2 regions of the Clostridium neonatale genome follow, and region 1 is predicted to be linked to the other one. Evidence: predicted binding sites of a transcription regulator. Region 1 holds the regulator's gene; the other holds the start of a gene.
What was found. The regulator Rex, encoded in region 1, represses fermentation and respiration genes when NADH is low (regulators of the CRP and FNR family bind a similar motif). The targets are predictions, from matches to a motif close to ATTGTTAANNNNTTAACAAT.

Region 1 (6,352 bases):
CTAAAGCTTGAGCAGCAATACCAATTCTTCCTCCATCAAGAGTCTTCATTGCTATTCCAAATCCTTTACCTTCTTTTCCAATTAAGTTTTCCTTTGGAACTATACAGTCTTCAAAAATTAATTCTGTAGTAGAAGATGCTCTGATTCCCATTTTGTTTTCAAGTTTACCAATTGAGAATCCTGGGAAAGATTTTTCTACTATGAATGCAGAAATTCCTTTTGTTCCCATCGACTTATCAGTCATAGCAAATACGATGAATGTTTCAGCAACTCCACCATTTGTTATGAATATTTTTGATCCATTTAATACATAATGATCTCCATCTAATACTGCAGTTGTTTGTTGTCCAGCAGCATCTGTACCAGCACCTGGTTCAGTTAAACCAAAAGCACCAATCTTTTTGCCTGAGCATAAGTCTGGTAAGTATTTTTCTTTTTGAGCTGGAGTACCATGTTCGTTAATTACTGAAGCACATAATGAAGTATGAGCTGAAAGTATAACCCCTGTTGTTCCGCAAACTTTTGATAATTCTTCTACAGCTATTATGTAAGAAAGAACATCTCCGCCTGCACCTCCAACTTCTTTAGAAAATGGAATACCCATCATTCCTAATTTTCCCATTTTCTTTACATTTTCCATTGGGAATTGTTCAGTTTCATCGATTTCTGCAGCTAATGGCTTAACTTCATTTACTGCGAATTCTCTAACCATTTGTTGTACTAATTCTTGTTCTCTAGTTAATTGGAAATTCATTAAATTACCCTCCTTGTTAATTGGAGCCTACTAGTAGGCAAACTATATATAAATCTCTAATAGATTTTTGACTAAAAAAATTATTTGTTTTGGAAATTCTTTTCTTTTCTTCTTTCTAAGAAAGCGCTCATTCCTTCAGTTTGATCTTCTGTTGAGAAGCATTTACCAAAGTCAGCTGCTTCTATCATAACAGCTTCATCTATTGCTACTTGCATACCTCTGTTTATAGCATCTTTAGCTAGCTTAACAGCAATTGGTGCATTAGATATAATTATTGAAGCCATTTTCTTTGCTTCTTCCATAAGATTTTCTAAAGGTACTACCTTATTAACTAATCCTATTCTATAAGCTTCATCAGCTTTAATATTTCTTCCTGTATAAATCATTTCCTTAGCTTTTCCAAGACCAACTATTCTTGGTAGTCTTTGAGTTCCACCAAATCCTGGCGTTATTCCAAGACCTACTTCAGGTTGTCCGAATACAGCTGCTTCAGATGCAATTCTTATATCACAAGCCATCGATATTTCACATCCGCCACCAAGTGCAAAACCTTGAATAGCCGCTATAACTGGCTTGTCCAAGTCCTCAAGTCTTAAAAATACTTTGTTTCCAAGCTCACCAAATTCTTTACCTTGAGCTTCATTTAAATCCTTCATTTCAGCTATGTCAGCACCAGCAACAAAGGATTTTTCTCCTGCTCCTGTTAATATAACTGCATATATGTCGCTATCTTTTTCTAAATCATCTAGAACTATATCTAAGTCTTTTAATGTTGCCGAATTTAAAGCATTTAATGCTTTTGGTCTATTAATTGTAACAACTGCTAAATGTCCTTCTTTTTCAAGGATAACATTTTCTAATTCCATGTTTTTTACTCTCCCTTTAAAATCATATTATTTATTTTTTTAATTTTCTTACAATTTTAAAAATATTAAATATGCTTGTTATAATATTAACAAGCTTGAACAAAAAAACAACGGAGCTTAAATCTCCTTATTTAAAATTATAATACGTAGTTACATTATTTGCAATAAAATATTATCTTTCCATCCAACTTTTTTATACCTTTTATCTGCATTGTTCATACAAAAACTCATATATGAATAAAAAATAAATAATTTATATTAAAAGCTTATATTTTTTCCTTTTAATATAAATTATTTATTTAACAAATTTATTCGTTTAGTAAATAAATTAATGTCATTAAACTCTCACTTAAATGAACATTTTCTACCTTTACATCACTTGGAACAACTAAATCAACTGGAGCAAAATTCCACATTGCTTTAACTCCGCCTCTTATTAATTCATCAGCAACATTTTGCGCATTTTTTTGAGGAACACAAATTATCCCTATATCTATTTTCTTACTATCTAGAGTTTCTTTTAACTCATCTATATCTCTTATTTCTATATCTCTTATTTTCATTCCAACTAATTTAGGATTAACATCAAAAATAGTACCTATATTAACTCCTAAATCTTCAAACCTAGTATAATTAGCAACAGCCTGACCTATATTACCTGCTCCTATCAATACTGCTTCATACCCTTTATCTAGTCCTAATATACATCCTATCTGCGTATATAGCTCTTTTACATTATAGCCATAACCTTGCTGCCCAAAGTCTCCAAAACAATTTAAGTCTTGACGAATTTGAGAAGCTGTAAAACCTATTTTTTCTCCTAATTCTTTTGAAGAAATCCTATCAACATCGTTCTTCATTAATTCACCAAGATATCTATAATATTTAGGTAGTCTTTTAATTACTGCCATCGATATACTTTTGCTTCTCTCCATTCCGTTTCTCTCCTTAATCTAATATACTCTATTTAAATTATCCCCCAATGCATAATTAATTATTATTTTATATTCAACAAATCATATAATATACTATAATTTATAATTTTATCATATCCATCCATTTCTATGTCAAGTTTATTATAACTTTTTATAAATATGAGTTATATAAATCATTAATAAAATCGTGTATATTAATATGGAGTAAAATATTATCAACTTTTATTATTAAAAATAATAAAGACGTACATTTTAGTATATTTTTAATTAATACATATGTCAACTTTTATTAATTATTTAACTCAGATTAATGTCAGAAGCAAACAAGAAAAAATGTGATTAATAGTTCAAAAAAGGTGTTTACATTATTGGCATAGATCCAGCGACAACGGACTTTCAATGTCAAGTTATTGCCATGCTTGGCATGCAAATAGAGAGTAGATAGTTTTGTTTTTACCTAAAACTATCTACTCTACCTTCAAGTTATTAAGTTATTTTTTAAATATCATTTTCTAAATCCGCACCATTTGTTGCAATTAATTTTTTATAATAATAGAATGATTTCTTTTTACTACGCTTACCAGTTCCATTTCCATAGTCATCTATATCTACATAAATCATGCCATATCTCTTTGTCATCTCTGATGTACCAGAAGAAATAAGATCGATTGGTCCCCACCAAGCATAGCCAAAGACATCTACTCCATCTTCAATAGCTTCTCTCATTTGTTCAACATGTCTCTTCATATAATCAATTCGATAATCATCATTGATTGAACCATCTTCTTCGATTTTATCAACTGCACCTAATCCATTTTCTGAAATAAAGATTGGTAAATGATAACGATCATATATATGATTTAAAGTAATTCTAAAACCAATAGGATCAATCGTCCATCCCCAATCAGACATCTCTAAATTAGGATTTTTAATATCAGAAACCAATCTTCCTGTTGGTTTAGGTACTGTTTCACCTTTATAGCGCATAACATAAGTCATATAATAACTAATTGTAATAAAGTCAACAGATCCTTCTTTTAAAATCCTTTCATCATCTTCTCCCATCTCAATATGGATATCATTTTCATCAAAAAATCTTTTCATATAATATGGATATTCACCTTTAGCTTGGACATCTGTAAAGAACCAGTTAAAATGATCTTCAAACAAAACTTGTAATTGGTCTTCTGGTTTAGAACTTTCAGCATAATTTTCTAATCTACAAAGCATATTACCCATTTTAGCTTCCGAATCAATTTCGTGACATTTCTTAACTGCTAAGGCACTAGCGACCATTTGATTATGCACTGCTTGGAATTTTAGTTTCCAGTTTCCTAAATAAGGATTACAGCTATTTGGTTCAGGTGCTCCTTCTAAAATAACACCACTACTTGTAAAAGGATTAGAAAGAACATTATTAATTTCATTAAAAGTTAACCAGTATTTAACTTTACCTTTATAACGTTTTAAAACTGTTTCAGCGTATTTGACAAATGCATCTACTGTATGGCGGCTTAGGAATCCATTATATTTTTCTGCCAAATGTAAAGGTGTATCAAAATGCGATAATGTTACTAATGGTTCAATATTATATTTATGCAATTCATCAAACACATTATCATAAAATTGTAATCCTTCTTCATTAGGCATTTCATCATCTCCATTAGGGAAGATACGTGACCATGAAATACTCATACGAAAAACTTTAAATCCCATTTCAGCAAATAATTTAATATCTTCTTTATATGTATGATAGAAATCAATTCCTCTACGTTTTGGTAGTTCCCAATTTTCAGGATGTAATTTCATGTCTTCTACCATTTCTTTTGAAGCAGCATTATGTGGTACATGAACATCAAATGAGCCTTCAGTGTCACGAATTTCTTTAGTTATCAATCTTGCAAAGTCAGATGTTGCTAAACCTCTACCTCCTTCATTATAAGCCCCTTCAATTTGATTAGCAGCTGTTGAACCGCCCCATAAAAATCCTTCTGGAAATACTTTATTTTTTATTATCATAATTCTATTCTCCTTTACTTCGTTGATATAGTGCTTTAAAGATAGGCTCCATTTTTTGAACCATTCTTAATTCTGTGGTAATTGTCATAACTGTATCTTGTGCATGAACAAATAACAATGAATATTCAAATTGTTCACCACTTACCTGTGCTTGAATAACTTTTGTTTGAGCATTATGTGCCTGTAAAATTTCTTGTTTTGCTTCTTTTAATAATTTATCAGCATACTCGAAGTCAAAGATAGCCATTTTTTCTAATGCCTCATCTATTTTCATTCTTCCATCACCTGCATGAAGAATAACTTCCATTGCTACTTCATTAATATTTATTATTTCTTCCATATTTAATCACTCCTATTCTTGTACAGCTAATTTTTTTGCAGCCTTTTTTGATGCTTTTTGTTTTTCTCGTTCAGCATCTTTAGTAACTTCAAATTTTTCTGATGCTTTAAAAAATGGATACCAGATTAATGTTGCTAAAACTATATTGATCAGTACTAAAATTACATTTCTAAAATCTCCACCAGACATCATAAATGCAGAAATAGCATTTGGTAAAAAGTTCATATCAAAGTTTACATAATTTATAGTACCCCAACCAAATTGGAACCATAAATAAGAGAATCCTGGAAGAATTATACTAATTAAAACAACTGGAATAAACATAAATGGATTATTAACAACAGTACCATAAACTAATGGTTCATTAATATTGAAAATAGAAGGTATAATTGTCGCTCTACCTAATAATTTATATTTTTTACTTTTTGAAAATAACATCATAAAAGCTAAAGGAAGTGTTGCCAATTGTCCTCCAATATGATGATAACGGCTAAAACCATAAGCATAAATATTTGTAGCAGTTCCTCCAGCAGCAACCATAGCAGCATTTTCAGCAATGGCTGCTTGTGTAATAGAACGTGTTACAGGCGTGAAAACCCAGCCACTAATACCAAAAAAGTAGAAAATATTTTGTAAGAAACAAATCAAAATTACACCAGGTAAGCTTTGTGCAAACCCTTTAATAGGACTCATAACAACTTGTACCATTGCAAACACATCAATATTAAATGTAAATGTTAGTAAATAACCAGCCAATAAACTTAGAAAGATTGAGATAATATTGTCAAACCAATTCTTAACAAAGTCTGGAATTACACTATCTTCTCCAAAGAAAGAAAACCTTACCATACATTTATAAATAAATGCTACAATAAATCCTATAAACATTGATGTAAACATACCGCCTGCACCAAATTGTGATATATTAAATAGGGTTCCTTCAGCAACTGTCTTTGCATTCATACATAACATGAATGCTCCAATACCAGTAAATCCAGCAATCATTGCTCTATCTTTCTTTTCCTCTTTAACTAATGTATTATAAGGAATAATAAATACAACAAAGAGACCTATTAATCCAAAGGAATATGTATTAAGTGGTGTTAAATCTGGTAAGCTTGGTACAAAACGTCTAAGAATAGACCATAAACTTGGAATTGTACTTACCATTGAAAATGGTACGATATATAAAATCGCATCAGCAATAATACTAAACCAATAACTATTTGTGATTTTGTTGATGATTGGAACTAAATAAGTTTCAATCCATGCTTGTATTGCTTTCATGACTTCTCCCCCTCTTACTCTTCATTATAAAATTCAATCGCTTCATCTAAAATGCTTTCCCCATCTAATGATGCATAATAATCTGAATCAATAGAAGTTACTTTAACATGATGATCCTTTAATTCTTCTTGGTATTTTGGAACTTCAGCAG
Region 2 (6,352 bases), 1.7 Mb from region 1:
TTGTATACTATATTATTTTTTATGATAGGTGTGTTATATAAATGGAAGATTTAATAAAAGCAATAGATGATATGTTAAATGATGAACTGATAAAGATAGTTATAAGCAATAAAATAAATAAAGAAAATAAGTATAATAAAATAAGTATATTTTTAAAAGAAAATAAGAAAAAGGAATATTATCAAATTGAAAAGTATACTGATAAACAGGTATTTCATGAGAATATAGAAAAAGAAGAACTTAGAGATAAGATTTTAGAGTTTGTTTATAATAATTATAAGCAGCTTAACGGATGGTCAGAGAAAACAACTTTTGATATGAAGATTTCTAAAAAAGGTAAAATTCTTTTAAGTAAAAGTAAAACTAATAATACTAAACTGTCAAACAAAAGTCATAATAAAGAAAAGAATTATATACTTAAAGAAGGTACAATAATAAAACCGCTTATTGATTTAGGGGTATTTACTAAGGAAGGAAAGGTTGTTAATTCTAAATATGATAAATACAAACAAATAAACAGATTCATTGAAATAATCGATGATGAAATAAAGAAAAAAGATTATAAAGAACTTACTATATTAGATTTTGGGTGCGGAAAATCATATTTAACTTTTGTGCTTTATCATTATTTTGTAGAAATAAAAAAAATAAATGTTAAAATGATTGGTTTGGATCTTAAGGAAGATGTTATAAATAAATGTAATAAAATTGCTAAAGCATATAATTATGAAAATCTTCATTTTGAGCTTGGTGATATAAATGGTTTTAAATATAATAATAAAGTAGATATGGTTATAACGCTTCATGCTTGTGATACAGCTACAGATTATGCACTTTATAATGCTATAAAATGGAATGCTAAAATGATTTTTTCTGTACCTTGTTGTCAACATGAACTAAATGCTCAAATGAAAAGTGAAAATTTAAACATACTAACAAATTATGGAATAATACAAGAAAGAATTGCTGCACTTATGACTGATAGTATTAGAGGAAATCTTTTAGAATATATGGGATATAAAACTCAGCTATTAGAATTTATAGACATAGCTCATTCGCCTAAAAATATATTGATACGAGCAAGCAAAAACAAAGTATCAGATGAAAAGAAAAATATAGTTTTAAACGAAGTTAATAATTTAATTAAAGAATTTAATTTTAATCCAACTTTATATAAATTGTTAAAGAACGATGGTTGTATCTTATAATTCAACAAAATATAAAAAATTCTATACAGATAAATTAAAATATCTTCAATATGTGATAATAATTGAAGATATTTTTTGATTTACATTATATGAAGAATGTTGAATAAATGATATAATCTTATTATTAGGAGAAGATTACTAAATATATAAGCGTAAAGGGGTAGATGTTATGGAAACTAAAAATGACATATTATTAGAATCAGGAACAGGAGAATTGGAGATAATAGAATTTGTGGCAAATGGCAATCATTATGCAATTAATGTTGTTAAGGTTAAAGAAGTTATTGAAATGCCAAAGGATGGATTAACAAAGCTTCCAGATCCTAGACCTGAAATAGCAGGACTTATTTTATGCAGAGATGAAATATTAACATTAGTAGATTTAAAATATATTTTAACAAAGCAAAAATCAAAAAATATAGGTGCTAAAGTTATAATATGTGAGTTTAATAAAATAAAGGTAGCATTTAATATTGATGATATTATAGCTGTACATCGTATTAAATGGGAAGAAATAAGAAAACCAGATGATTTATCAGAAAACTCATTGTCTGTAGGGAATATTCTTCTTGGAACAAAAGTTTTGATAATGCTTGACTTTGAAAAAATAGTTACAGATATTTGTCCAAGCTCTGGAATAAGTGAAGACAGACTTGTAAATGTAGACTATAAAGATAGATCAAATATAAAAGTCATGCTTGCAGATGACTCAGCTTTAATAAGAAGACTATTAAAAGATACATTAACCAAAGCAGGATTTAGAAATTTAAGAATTTTTGATGATGGACAGCAGGCTTTAGATTATTTAACTGAACTTAAGGCTAAAAAAGGTGAAAACTTTAGAGAAGATGTACAATTACTAATAACAGATATAGAAATGCCTAGAATGGATGGTCTTACATTAACAAGAAAAATTAAAGAAGATCCTATATTACAAAAACTTCCTGTTATAGTATTCTCTTCATTAATTACTGATGAGCTAAGACACAAAGGAGAATCAGTAGGAGCAAATGCACAATTAAGTAAACCAGAAGTTGAGGGATTAGTTAAAACAATAGATAACTTACTGTCTTAATTAACAGAATAATAAATAATGGTCAGTAGTTTGGTTAAAACAATATATACTTAAAAAATAAAAAGATAATTTAAAATGGAATTGAAATTTTATATGTTTATATAAAAAATCTAGCTAAGCTTATAAGAAAATTATTTTAATATAGTTTTTCTTATGAATAATTTTTAGCAAGTAACGTTATAATATGATTAATTATTAAAGCAGTTAGTAAGGATTTTAGAAAGATAAATATAATAGAATTTTAGTTCCATTTTTTTGAATTAAAAATAACAATACAAATTTGGGCAGATGAACTATTAACGACAAAATAATCGATGGATGCATAAAAATTTTAGCTATAATTAAATAAAATTTAAAAATAATTCAAAATTGTTTGACAAAAGACAAACAATAGACTAGAATTGATTTGTGAAAAGTGTTAAAAATATCACAAGATAAATTTTTTAGTGAATTTACTAGGAGGTATGGGAATGAAAGTTACAAACCCACAAGAATTGACAGCAAGAATTGAAGCATTAAGAGTAGCACAAAAAGAATTCGCAAACTTTACTCAGGAACAAGTTGATGAAATATTTAGACAAGCGGCTATGGCAGCTAATAATAACAGAATTAAATTAGCTAAAATGGCAGTAGAAGAAACTGGAATGGGTATAGTTGAAGATAAGGTTATAAAAAACCACTTTGCGGCTGAATATATTTACAACCAATATAAAGATATGAAAACTTGTGGAGTTCTAGAAGAGGATCACACATATGGTATTACTAAAGTTGCAGAGCCGATAGGTGTTATAGCAGCTATAGTTCCAACAACAAACCCAACTTCAACAGCAATATTTAAGACGTTAATTGCACTTAAAACAAGAAATGCAATAATTATATCACCACATCCAAGAGCTAAAAATGCTACAATTGAAGCAGCTAAAATAGTTTTAGATGCAGCAGTTAAAGCTGGAGCTCCAGAAGGAATAATAGGATGGATTGATGAACCATCAGTAGAATTATCACAAAATGTTATGAGAGAGTCAGATATAATACTTGCTACAGGTGGCCCTGCAATGGTTAAGGCAGCTTATTCATCAGGAAGACCAGCTTTAGGGGTTGGAGCAGGAAATACTCCAGCGATAATAGATGAAACTGCACATATTAAAATGGCAGTGAACTCAATTCTTTTATCAAAAACTTTTGATAATGGAGTGATTTGCGCATCAGAACAATCACTTGTTGTATTAGAAGAAGTTTATGATGAAGTTAAGAAAGAATTAAGTGAAAGAGGAGCTTATATCTTAAAAGGTGAAGAAATAGATAAGGTAAGAAAGATTATCTTAAATGAAAAAGGTGGATTAAATGCCAACATGGTTGGTCAATCTGCATATAAAATTGCTAAAATGGCAGGTGTAGATGTGCCGGAAACTTCTAAGGTATTAGTAGGTGAAGTTACTTCAGTAGAGCTTGAAGAACCATTCTCACACGAAAAATTATCACCAGTACTTGCAATGTACAAAGTTAAAACATTTGAAGAAGCTTTAGATAAGGCTGATAGATTAATAGTTCTTGGTGGAATGGGTCACACATCAGTACTTTACACAGATGAAATAAAATCAAAAGATAGAATATCAGCCTTCGGTGCTAGAATGAAAACTGCAAGAACATTAATAAACATGCCAGCATCTCAAGGAGCTATAGGTGATTTATTTAACTTTAAACTTGCACCATCTTTAACATTAGGATGTGGATCATGGGGAGGAAACTCAGTTTCAGAAAACGTTGGTCCTAAGCATTTAATAAATGTAAAAACTATAGCTAAGAGGAGAGAAAATATGCTTTGGTTTAGAGTTCCTGAAAAAACTTATTTTAAATATGGATGTTTACCAATTGCTTTAAATGAATTAAGTGATATGGGTAATAAAAAGGCATTCATAGTAACAGATAAGGTATTGTTCGAACTTGGATACACTAATAAAATTACAGAAATTTTAGATGCAAACAAAATACAATATAGAATATTCTGTGATGTTGAACCAGATCCAACTTTAAGATGTGCAAAAGCTGGAGCTAAGGAAATGTTAAGCTTTGAACCAGATACAATAATAGCTCTTGGTGGTGGATCAGCTATGGATGCTGCTAAGATAATGCATGTTATGTATGAACATCCAGAAGTTAGATTTGAAGATTTAGCTATGAGATTCATGGATATAAGAAAGAGAGTATATAAATTCCCTGAAATGGGCGTTAAAGCTATGATGGTTTCAATTGCTACATCAGCAGGAACTGGTTCAGAAGTTACTCCATTTGCAGTTATAACAGATGAAGAAACAGGAATAAAATATCCACTTGCTGACTACGCTTTAACACCAGATATGGCTATAGTTGATGCTGAACTTATGATGAGCTCACCAAAGGGGTTAACAGCTTGTGCTGGTATAGATGTATTAGTTCATGCTATGGAAGCTTATGTTTCAATAATGGCATCTGAATATACAAATGGTATGGCGCTTGAAGCAATAAGATTAGTATTTAAATATTTACCACTTGCATATAGTGAAGGAACAACTAATGTTAAATCAAGAGAAAAAATGGCGCATGCATCATGTATCGCTGGTATGGCATTCTCAAATGCTTTCCTTGGAATTTGCCACTCAATGGCTCATAAGCTAGGTGCATTCCATCACTTACCACATGGTATGGCAAACTCATTATTATTAAATGAAGTAATTAAGTTTAATGCTACAGATGCTCCAACTAAGCAGGCAGCATTTGCTCAATATAAATATCCAAGTGCAGCAGGCAGATATGCTAAGATTGCTGATTATTTAGGACTTGGTGGAAATACTACAGAAGAAAAAGTTCAATTATTAATTAGAGCTGTAGAAGAATTACAAGTAAAAGTAAATATGCCAAAAACAATTAAAGAAGCTGGTGTATCTGAAGATAAATTCTATGCAAGCTTAGATGAAATGGTAGAACAGGCATTTGATGATCAATGTACTGGAGCTAACCCAAGATATCCACTTATGAGTGAGCTTAAAGAAATGTATATAAATGCTTATGATATAAAAAAAGAAGAAACTAAAAAATCTAAAAAGAAATAGTTATAGATTAAAGACAGTCTACTTAAGGGAGGCTGTCTTTTTTATTCTTTAGGAAATTATATTTATTAAAAAAATTAAAATATAAATTAATATTTTTGATTTTATAAGTTTATAAATAAATAAAATTAATGGAAATATTAAAAAAATTAATATTGTCTATTTACAAATTTTATAAATAGTGATAAATTATTATTAAGGAATGGAGATGATTTAATGCATGAGATAATAAGTAGATGTCCAATATGTGCTAAGAAGCTTGTGGCAACTAAATTAAGATGTAATAGTTGTAATACTGTTATAGAAAATGAATTCAAGTTATCTAAATTTGATTATTTAAATAAAGAACAGCTTTATTTTATAGAAACTTTTATAAAATGCAGGGGAAGTATAAAGGAAGTAGAAAGAGAGCTCGGAATATCATATCCAACTGTTAGATCAAAGCTAGATGAAGTTATTGCAGCATTAGGATATCCAGTAAAAGAGATGAAAGAGCCTAGATTAAGACAAGATAATAATAATATATTGGATGCACTTGAAAAGGGTGAAATATCTCCAGATGAAGCAATTAATAAATTAAAAGAATAAGAAAACACAATTTTAAAAAATATATTAGGGCAAAAAATATCAAAATAAATTATAAAAAATGGAGGATATTATTATGAATGAAGAAGTTTTGAGAGTTTTAAAGATGGTTGAGGAAGGGAAAATAACTGCTGATAAGGCAAAAGACCTTATTGATGCACTAAATAATTCAAATAGAACAAATGATAGTGATGCACAAATTGTAATCAGTGAAAATAAGAATTATGAAGACAAATTTTTAAGAATAAAAGTATTAAGTGCAGAAGGTGATAAAGTTAATGTACAGCTTCCTATCAAAATAATAAGAGAAGTTCTTAAGGTTACAGGAAAACTTCCAATTAAAACAGAAGGATTGGATGGAGTAGATATAGAACAATTAATGAATACAATAGTAACTT

Region 2: the regulator Rex is predicted to act here: its motif matches at 2,698-2,717, upstream of adhE (bifunctional acetaldehyde-CoA/alcohol dehydrogenase).

What each region holds. Positions count from the first base shown of each region.
Region 1 is NZ_UICR01000001.1:429,106-435,457, reverse strand. It holds gene CNEONATNEC86_RS02025 (acyl-CoA dehydrogenase) at 1-754, opposite strand, end outside; gene CNEONATNEC86_RS02020 (short-chain-enoyl-CoA hydratase) at 835-1,620, opposite strand; gene CNEONATNEC86_RS02015 (redox-sensing transcriptional repressor Rex) at 1,929-2,555, opposite strand; gene CNEONATNEC86_RS02010 (glycoside hydrolase family 1 protein) at 3,054-4,574, opposite strand; gene CNEONATNEC86_RS02005 (PTS lactose/cellobiose transporter subunit IIA) at 4,579-4,914, opposite strand; gene CNEONATNEC86_RS02000 (PTS sugar transporter subunit IIC) at 4,927-6,201, opposite strand; gene CNEONATNEC86_RS01995 (PTS sugar transporter subunit IIB) at 6,216-6,352, opposite strand, start outside.
Region 2 is NZ_UICR01000001.1:2,145,975-2,152,326, forward strand. It holds gene CNEONATNEC86_RS09975 (class I SAM-dependent methyltransferase) at 42-1,208, shown strand; gene CNEONATNEC86_RS09980 (chemotaxis protein) at 1,378-2,283, shown strand; gene adhE (bifunctional acetaldehyde-CoA/alcohol dehydrogenase) at 2,754-5,372, shown strand; gene CNEONATNEC86_RS09990 (DUF2089 domain-containing protein) at 5,586-5,957, shown strand; gene CNEONATNEC86_RS09995 (SHOCT-like domain-containing protein) at 6,031-6,352, shown strand, end outside.